DNA from 3 places in the Lachnoanaerobaculum sp. Marseille-Q4761 genome. Region 2 is predicted to be linked to each of the others. Evidence: predicted binding sites of a transcription regulator. Region 2 holds the regulator's gene; each other region holds the start of a gene.
The links. The regulator Rex, encoded in region 2, represses fermentation and respiration genes when NADH is low (regulators of the CRP and FNR family bind a similar motif). The targets are predictions, from matches to a motif close to ATTGTTAANTANTTAACAAT.
Positions count from the first base shown of each region.

Region 1 (3,292 bases), on a different contig from region 2:
ATCCTCCCATATATTTTTTTATTAGCTATTCTATTACCAATAAACAAATTAAATGCATTATCGTATTCTGGAGGTAAATACATTATTACAGTTGGCATTCCCTTTTTCCCTGCTTTTTGCCTTTTAGACCTTTCATGTGCATATAAATATGGTTCCTTTTTTTCATAGTATCATTAAAAAAACCAAACTCCAATCAAGGAAAATTTGAGTCTTCATACAATAAAGGCATAATTTGATTGCAACATCAATTTAATCTTTTAATGGACTCACCTCTTTCTATAGTTATTTGCAACAATTGCAAAAGGCAATGTGTACAGAACAGAAATTACTGTTGAAAAAGTAGTAAACAAAGGTGCAAGTTCATGTTTAGGATTGACTTTAATACTCTCATAAATGTATAAGAGAGAAAGAAACTGCAAGGCGCATACAAACCCAATAAAAAATACACAAATAAAAAAAATATCTATACTCCGCTTCTTCTGATAAAATATTCTATGATATAAAAGAATCAAACATACACCCTCTGCAATAGCAAATACAATTAGCAAAAATACCATCAAATCAAACACTAGCAATGCAACCTCCTTCTTAAAGCATATATCTATTACTTCATTATTATAAATAGTATCACATCAAATATTTTTATTCCACTCATATCAACTATTATTAGTTTAGTAGCTTATTTATTTTATAATAAATCAAATCGTAAAATAATTTTGACAAATATATTTGTAATTATAATTGCTTATATAGTTTTTATAAACTTCATTGACCTGACAAAAAACACCATAACCACTCAAAAGTGGTTATGGCAGAAATCATTTATTATCATCTTTACTTACAAAATATTTGCTAATCGTAACTACTGCTGATGTACCGAACCATATTCCAAAAACATAAACTGCACTTTTACCCACACTATACCAATCTAATTTCTTATTAATCTAATAACAACGCCGTCCTTTCTATACTAGTTTTATATAAAAATAGGACAAGTACAAACACAATAAACACTAACTCAACTTCAACCACATTTAACTTTTTCCAATAATAATATTATCCACTATGACGGCTATAGCAAAAGCTACATTGATCAAAATAATCATAGCCGAGTATTTATCATGGATATATCCACTTTGAGTTATAACTATATTGGCTGTAAATATAGCGGCCAAAATACCTCTGTATAAAGTATGTCTTTTGTCATCTTTATTCTTAATACTCTGCGTATCATTCACAAAAAAAAATGAAAAAAAACAATAAAAACTAAAAAAATGAAAAAATACTATATTATCAAATACAAATCCTAAAAATCCTAAAAATCCTAAGAGTCCTAAGAATCCTAAGAATTTTTTAAATCTGTATATTTTTTTATTCTCCAAATTTTCCATCAAAGTTCTCCCTCATTAAATTACATATTTTCTAATTTTTAATATAGTATCAAAATATTCCCATCTAAATTGTTCCACATAACAAACTACATTGCCGAGTATTTAATATAAGATTTATATGTTTAGATAAATGATCTTGTCAATTTTACGCATGTTAGCTTGTTATACATTTATAAAAAATTGTCTATGTCTTTTTACAAACTCCATATTACCTCCCTATCCTACTATAGTCATTTTTTACCTGTATATTTACCTATATTATACATCAAATCACTTCAGATATAAATATCTCCCGCTTTATCAATAATCTCCATTATTTTTTAACTTGCTGTACACAGGTGAGCTTGCCCTCTACATCTTAATCCGTTAAATTTATACAGTCTAACATACCGATTGACTCCATTTTTATAAAACCAATCACCTTACTACAGTACTCTACATTTACCGGGCATTTATACCGATTAATCCCATTTTTATAATACCAACCTTAAAAATATACCATAGTCAAAAATCCCGTTTTATGATGCAATCATCTGCAATTTATTATAAAATAAAAGGTGAAAGTAATGAGAAAAATAGAAATAAAAAGTTTAGTAAGTGTATTCAAGGTATCAAATATAGAGCAATCCGTTGCCCGGTATAAAAAATGGCTTGGAGAGCCTGATGTTATTCTGATGAATGGAGTGGCGGAATATCAATTGTCCTCAAATTCATGGCTGCAATTATCCTGTGAGGAAAAAGACAGCATAGAAACAAGCTCTATTGTAGTAGGAGTCGAAGATATAAATCAGGCAAAGAAAACCTTAGATGAGTGCGGCATTAAAACAAGTGAAATTATAGATTATGAAGTTGTTTTGGTATTTGATGTATTTGATATTGACGGCAATAAGATAACATTTGCCGAGGAAGTATAGAATATAAAAATCGTGGGGCATAGCTAGGCTATACCCCACTCCAATTTTTTTACTTATTTGCTTAAATTTCTCACAGAAATAAGATGTATTTAGCCTTAAAAATTCAATATCTCAGCTGCTAAAAACACAAATAATACGATTATTTTCCCTTCACTTCTTTCCAAAGATCATTATAAATACCGTCGCCCTCATCGCCAAGGTATTTGAATACTTCGCTGTTTTTTAACATATCATCTGTAGGGAAGAGTGCGGTATTTTCCTGTAATTCCTTATCCAAAAGGTCGTATGCAGCCTTATTCGGAGTAGGATATGTGATATATTCAAAGTTTTTCTTTGCAATCTCAGGTCTGTTTAGGAAGTCTATCCATTTCTCGGCATTTTCCTTATTCTTGGCATTCTTTGGAATAACCCAGGCATCCATCCATACATTTGTACCTTCCTTCGGTATAACATATTTTAATTCAAAGTCTTCGCCTGATTTTGCCACTTCATTTTGAACATAGAGCATCTCACCTGAATAGATAACGCCTATGGCAGCTTCACCGCCAATCATCTTATCTCTTACCTGGTCTACCACATATGCCTGTACCAAAGGCTTTTGCTCTATAAGTTTTTCCTTTACCTTCTCAAGTTCCGCTTTATCTGTGGTATTTATAGAATATCCGAGTAATTTCTCTCCCACCATAAATGCATCTCTTACAGAATCCTGCATAAGAATATTTCCCTGATATTTAGGATTCCAAAGGTCTCCCCAGCTTGTGATTTCATCATCTATCATTGAGGTGTTATAAAGTATTCCGACAGTTCCCCATGTATATGGTGCGGCATATTTATTTTCAGGATCAAACGACTTAGCCACTTCCATATACTTAGGATCGATATTCTTTATATTCGGCACATTATTAAAATCTATTTCTGCAAGCATATCATTTTGAATCATCTTTTCAATCATATAATCTGACGGGCATACCACATCATATACCACAC
Region 1 is NZ_JAGEKB010000001.1:15,008-18,299, forward strand. It holds gene J4O15_RS00100 (DUF3796 domain-containing protein) at 1,035-1,391, opposite strand; gene J4O15_RS00105 (VOC family protein) at 1,958-2,305, shown strand; gene J4O15_RS00110 (ABC transporter substrate-binding protein) at 2,445-3,292, opposite strand, start outside.
Region 1: the regulator Rex is predicted to act here: its motif matches at 1,560-1,579, upstream of J4O15_RS00100 (DUF3796 domain-containing protein).

Region 2 (3,292 bases):
GATTTAAATACTCCTTCATTTTTGCATCAATCAACATTTGTTTTTTAGCTGAAAAGTCGGAATAATTGCCGCTATACATAGTTACGACACTGTTTTCTATATCTATGACCTTACTTACTATTTTATCAAGAAAATATCTGTCATGAGATACTATTATTACCGCACCCTTATAGTTTAAAAGATAGGACTCAAGCCATTCTATACTTCTTAAATCCAGGTGGTTTGTAGGCTCGTCAAGTAAAATAATATCCGGCTCTTCAAGTAATAGTTTGGCAAGGAACACTCTGGTCTTTTGACCACCCGAGAGAGTATTTATTTTTCTGTCAAATTCATTTTCATTAAATCCCAAGCCTTTTAAAATACCCGTAACCTTGCTTTTTGCGGCATATCCGTCCATAAGCTCATAATTATGTGTAAGAGCGGTATATGAGGAATATAATTCTTCCAAAGCCTCACCGCTAAGATGCTGCATCTGCTCCTGCATATCAAGCATTCTTTTTTCCATGCTTAATATATGCTCTATTACGGTGTATAATTCATCAATTATACTTAGTTTTGAATCAACATTATTTATTTGGCGTAAATACCCAAGCTTTGCATCCTTTGCCGGTATAACATTACCGCTATCGGCATGTTCTTCACCGATAAGTATTTTTAAAAGAGTGGTTTTACCGGCACCGTTTACACCAACTATAGCAACTTTTTCATGTTCATTGACTAAAAAGTTTGCATCTTTTATTATCTCATTGCTTCCAAAAGACTTTGAGATATTTGTGGCAGTTAAAATCAAAATTTGCCTCCTTAGTCTTATAATCCACATTAGTATAGCTTAAATATGTATTTGAATGCAAGGAAAATGGAACAAAACATTATGTGTATTAAGAATATAATAACTCAAGTGAAGAGTAAAATATAAAAATATTACTATATATATCTGTATTGACATTTATATTAATAGATAATATACTAATTGTAGAATTCTTAACAAATGGAATTGCTAAGCATATTTAGGAAGGATTAAACAGATGCTTTTGAGGGCATTTGTATCGGACTTTGATTTTACTTTTCTTATCTATTTTACATAAATCAATGTCTGAGGCGGAGTAACTATGGAAGAAAGAAAAATATCAAGGGCGGTTATATCAAGATTACCAAGATACTACAGATACTTGGGTGAGCTTTCTGAAGAGGGTGTTGAAAGAATATCCTCCAAGGAACTGAGTGAGAGGATGAAGGTTACGGCTTCTCAAATCAGACAGGATCTTAATAATTTTGGCGGTTTCGGACAACAGGGTTATGGATATAATGTAAGATATCTGTACAATGAGATTGCTAAAATACTGGGTATTGATCGCCAGCACAATGTTATCATAATCGGTGCAGGACATTTAGGTAAGGCCATTGCAAACTATGCAAATTTTGAGAGAAGAGGATTTCTTATTAAAGCAATGTTTGATGTGGATCCTAATCTGTTTAATAAGACCGTTCGTGGTGCAAGAATATATTCTCTTGAAAATCTCGAAAAATTTATAGCTGAGAATGATATACAGATTGCCGCACTTACCATACCGAAGACTCGTGCTATGGAGGTTGCAGACAGACTGATAAAGTCAGGTATTAAGGCGATTTGGAATTTTGCGCATACAGATCTTGTAGTTCCTGATGATGTGGTAGTTGAGAATGTGCATCTTTCAGAATCTTTAATGAGACTTTCATACAGAGTCAGTAATGTAGATGCAATACCTTTTGAAGGAAAGTATGATTAGAGGTATCGGAACCGATATAATAGAAATAGATAGAATATCAAGAGCAATAAAAAAAGATTTTTTTTTAAAAAAGGCTTTCACCTACAGTGAGATAGAAATGGCAAAGTCAAGAAATACAGACAGCTTTTTGGCAGGAAATTTTGCTGTAAAGGAAGCCTTTGTAAAGGCATTGGGAACAGGTTTTAGAGGTGTAAAACTAAAGGATTTGGAAGTGCTTAGAGATGATTATGGTAAACCTTTTATTAGAATATGTAATATGTCAAATGTTCATCTAAAAGGTATTGCCGTGGGAAAAATTCATGTATCTATAAGCAATACAAATTCACTTGCTATTGCAATGGTGGTAATAGAATCGGATTGATATGTGGAGAAAAGGATATGAGAGTTCTTGATGAAACTGCATTAAAATATATACCTGACAGAAAAAAGAATGCAAATAAGGGAAGTTATGGGCATGTGCTTGTTATTGCAGGCAGTACCGGTATGAGCGGTGCTGCATTTTTGAGTGCAATGGCGGCATATCGCTCGGGTGCAGGACTTGTAAGAATATTCACTGTAAATAAAAACAGAACAATTTTACAAACTCTTTTACCTGAAGCTATAATTACAACATATGATGAGAGAGAAGCCTTTGAAAATAAGGAAGGCTTTATAGGAAAGGTAAAAAAATGCCTTGACTGGTCAAGTGTTGTAGTACTAGGTCCCGGACTTTCCACAGATTATTATGCCAAAACCATAGTCGAATATGTATTGTCGGAATGCTATGTACCTATGATAATAGATGCCGACGCTTTAAATATTATTGCCGCTGACAATACACTTACAAAATACTATACCGACAATGTTATTATAACACCTCATATCGGAGAGATGTCCAGACTTATAAATATATCAATAGACGAGATATTATCGGAACCTGTAAAATATGCAGGTGAATATGCCTCTAAATATGGAATTACGGTTGTACTTAAATCTCATCAAAGCGTTATTGCCGCCAAGGATGATATTTTTATAAATAAATCCGGAAGTGCCGCTATGGCAAAAGCCGGAAGCGGTGATGTACTCTGCGGTATAATAGCAGGTATGTTCTGCCTTGGAATAGAGGATGATATGGCTGTGGCACTTGGAGTATTTATTCATGGCATGGCAGGCAGTCTTGCAGGCAGAAAATATGGAGAACACAGCATCCTTGCAAGAGAAATCATTGATAATATCGGAGAGGTGCTAAATAGAAGGAAGAAAAATGGACTCATATAGACGAGCTTATGCAAAGGTGGATTTAGATGCTATAAAGCATAATTTAATGATAACAAAGCAGGCTTTAAAAGAGAATATGAAGCTGGCAGCTGTTGTAAAGGCTGACGGCTACGGGCATGGCAGTGTTCCGGTATCACTGCATATAAAGGATATTGTGGATTTTTTCTGTGTGGCGACTTTGGAAGAGGGAATAAATCTAAGATATCATGGTATTACAAAGCCGATTTTGATACTTGCATGTATTCCAAGAAGCAGCTATAAGGAATCCA
Region 2 is NZ_JAGEKB010000003.1:51,812-55,103, reverse strand. It holds gene J4O15_RS11410 (ABC-F family ATP-binding cassette domain-containing protein) at 1-790, opposite strand, end outside; gene J4O15_RS11405 (redox-sensing transcriptional repressor Rex) at 1,110-1,766, shown strand; gene acpS (holo-ACP synthase) at 1,759-2,127, shown strand; gene J4O15_RS11395 (NAD(P)H-hydrate dehydratase) at 2,145-3,023, shown strand; gene alr (alanine racemase) at 3,010-3,292, shown strand, end outside.

Region 3 (3,292 bases), on a different contig from region 2:
CTATTATGCTCGGTGCATTGATAACGGCAATAATACAAAGCTCAGGTGCTACTACCGTAATGGTTGTAGGTTTTGTAAGTGCGGGAGTGTTGACACTGGTACAGGCTGTAGGAGTAATCATGGGTGCCAATATAGGTACAACCATTACAGCGTGGATAGTTTCCATAGGTACTATAGGAGAGTCTATGGAAATGTTAAAACCGGGATTTTATGCACCGGTGCTCATAGGAATAGGTGCAGGACTTATTATCTTCTCAAAAAAGGATAGAAAAAAGACAATCGGTGAAATACTTATAGGACTTGGAATGCTCTTTATGGGGCTGGATTTGATGGCGGGAAATATAAAGCCGTTTACTACACTACCTATCTTCTCGGAGGCATTCAGGGTACTTGGAGGTAATCCTATACTTGGAATTATAGTGGGTATAGTGGTAACCGCCCTGATGCAAAGCTCATCGGCATCTGTAGGTATTTTGCAGACATTGGCTTTTAACGGAGTTGTAACCACTTCAGCCGCAATATATATCACATTAGGTCAGAATATAGGTTCCTGTGTGACTGCCATTATATCAAGTGTGGGCAGCTCAAGAACGGCAAAGAGAGCGGCAGCAATCCATCTGTTATTTAATACTCTGGGAGCGGTAGTATTCGGTATCCTCGGATTTGCAGTATTTTCAATAAATAAAAGTCTTGCAAATCACACAATCAATGCCGTAGAAATATCACTGTTTCATACATTGTTTAATTTTACAATGACGACATTATTATTCCCTTTTGCAAATACTTTGGTTAAACTCTCGGGAATGCTTGTAAGAGGCAAGGATGAAGAAGTTGTGGAAGAGGAAAAAGAACCTGTACTACAGCTTGATGAAAGAGTGCTTTTAAGCCCTGCCTTTGCGGTACAGACTGCAAATAATGAAGTATCCCGTATGGGAGAAATTGCACTAAAGAGTTTGAATGCGGCTATCAGTGCTATAAATAATAAGAGTCTTGAAGATATAGAAACAGTAGCAAAATGTGAGAAAAAGCTTGATGATATGCAGGAAGCTCTGACTGAATTTCTTATAAAAGTGGACAATCTCTCATTAAGTGAAAGTCAAAAAAAGCATGTAAACAATCTCTTTAATATGGTTACCGATATAGAAAGAGTCGGTGATCATGCGGATAATCTGTCTGAAAATGCCAAGTATATGATAGACAACGATCTTGAATTCAGTGATCTGGGCAAGGAGGATCTGGCGGAGATTTCAAAAGACAGCATAGAGGCATTTGAAATTGCACTCAATGCAAGAAGCGGTGATGCACTGAAAGCTATAAGAAAGGTAAATAAGCTTGAGGATGAAGTGGATATGCTTGAGGATGAGTTTAGAGAAAAGCATATTGAAAGATTGTCAAAGGGAGATTGCAATCCGCAGGCAGGTATTGCTTTCCTTGATATTATAAGTAATCTGGAGCGTATTTCAGACCATGCTACAAATATTGTCGGCTATATAAAGAATGAAATATAATAATAAGTTTTAAAGATTTACTTGCAATTATGTTTATAATTTTGTACAATTGGAAATAATTGATGAATAATTATCAAATGGGGTAAACATCATATTAAGTACTAATTTTAGGAGGAACTAAAATGTCAGTAAAAGTAGCAATTAACGGTTTTGGTCGTATTGGTCGTCTTGCTTTCAGACAGATGTTTGAGGCTGACGGATATGAAGTAGTAGCAATCAATGATCTTACAGATCCTAAGATGTTGGCACATCTTTTAAAGTATGATACAGCACAGGGCGGTTTTGCCGGTCATATCGGAGAAGGAAAGCACACAGTAGAGGCAGGTGAGGATTCAATCACTGTTGACGGAAAGAAGATCACAATCTACAAAGAGGCGGATGCTTCCAAGCTTCCATGGGGACAGATCGGAGTAGATGTTGTACTTGAGTGTACAGGATTCTACACATCAAAGGAGAAGTCACAGGCACATATCAATGCAGGTGCTAAGAAGGTTGTTATTTCAGCTCCGGCAGGAAATGATCTTCCTACAGTTGTATTCAGCGTAAATGAGAAGATTTTAAAGTCAACTGATACAGTTATTTCAGCTGCATCATGTACAACAAACTGTCTTGCTCCAATGGCTGATACACTCAACAAGCTTGCTCCTATCCAGAGCGGTATCATGAGCACAATCCATGCTTATACAGGTGATCAGATGATTCTTGACGGACCACATAGAAAGGGTGACCTTAGAAGAGCAAGAGCAGGTGCTGCAAATATCGTACCTAACTCAACAGGTGCTGCAAAGGCTATCGGACTTGTTATCCCTGAGCTTAACGGAAAGCTTATCGGATCTGCACAGAGAGTTCCTGTTCCGACAGGTTCTACAACAATCCTTACAGCTGTTGTAAAGAAGGCAGGACTTACAAAAGAAGATATCAATGCTGCAATGAAGGCTGCTGCATCCGAGTCATTCGGATATACAGAGGATGAGATCGTTTCATCAGATGTTATCGGTATGAAGTTCGGTTCATTATTTGATGCAACACAGACAATGATAACACCTATAGCTGATGATTTATATCAGGTTCAGGTTGTTTCATGGTATGACAATGAAAATTCTTACACATCACAGATGGTTAGAACAATCAAGTACTTTGCTGAATTAGCATAAATATAAATACTATAAGAGACCAAGGCGGTCCGGTCATATTGGACCGGACCGCCTTTTTTATTTAATTAAGGAGAGACTATGCTTAATAAAAAAACAGTAGATGATTTAAAGAATTTAAAGGGACAGAAAGTATTGGTTCGTTGCGACTTTAATGTTCCGTTAAAGGACGGAGTTATTCAGAACTTTAACCGTATAGACGGTGCAATACCTACAATAAAGAAGCTTCTTGACGGCGGTGCAAAAGTGATTCTTTGTTCACATCTTGGAAAACCGAAGGGTGAGCCTTTACCTGAGCTTAGCCTTGCACCTGTAGCGCCTGCACTTTCAGAAAGACTTGGAGTAAATGTAAAGTTTGTTTCAGATCCTAAGGTAACAGGTGAGGAAACAAAAGCTTTGGCAGCAGGACTTGCTGAAGGAGAAGTTCTCTTGTTGGAGAATACACGCTACAGAGTTGAAGAAACAAAGTATGGCAAGGAAGATGATGCGACAGAGTACGCAAAAGAGCTTGCAGCACTTTGTGATGACAATATCTTTGTAAATGACGCATTCGGTACGGCACATAGAGCACATTGCTCAAATGTAGGTGTAACTAAGTTCTGTAAAGAGAATGTAGTAGGCTATCTTATGGAG
Region 3 is NZ_JAGEKB010000001.1:890,853-894,144, forward strand. It holds gene J4O15_RS04140 (Na/Pi cotransporter family protein) at 1-1,508, shown strand, start outside; gene gap (type I glyceraldehyde-3-phosphate dehydrogenase) at 1,631-2,662, shown strand; gene J4O15_RS04150 (phosphoglycerate kinase) at 2,741-3,292, shown strand, end outside.
Region 3: the regulator Rex is predicted to act here: its motif matches at 1,567-1,586, upstream of gap (type I glyceraldehyde-3-phosphate dehydrogenase).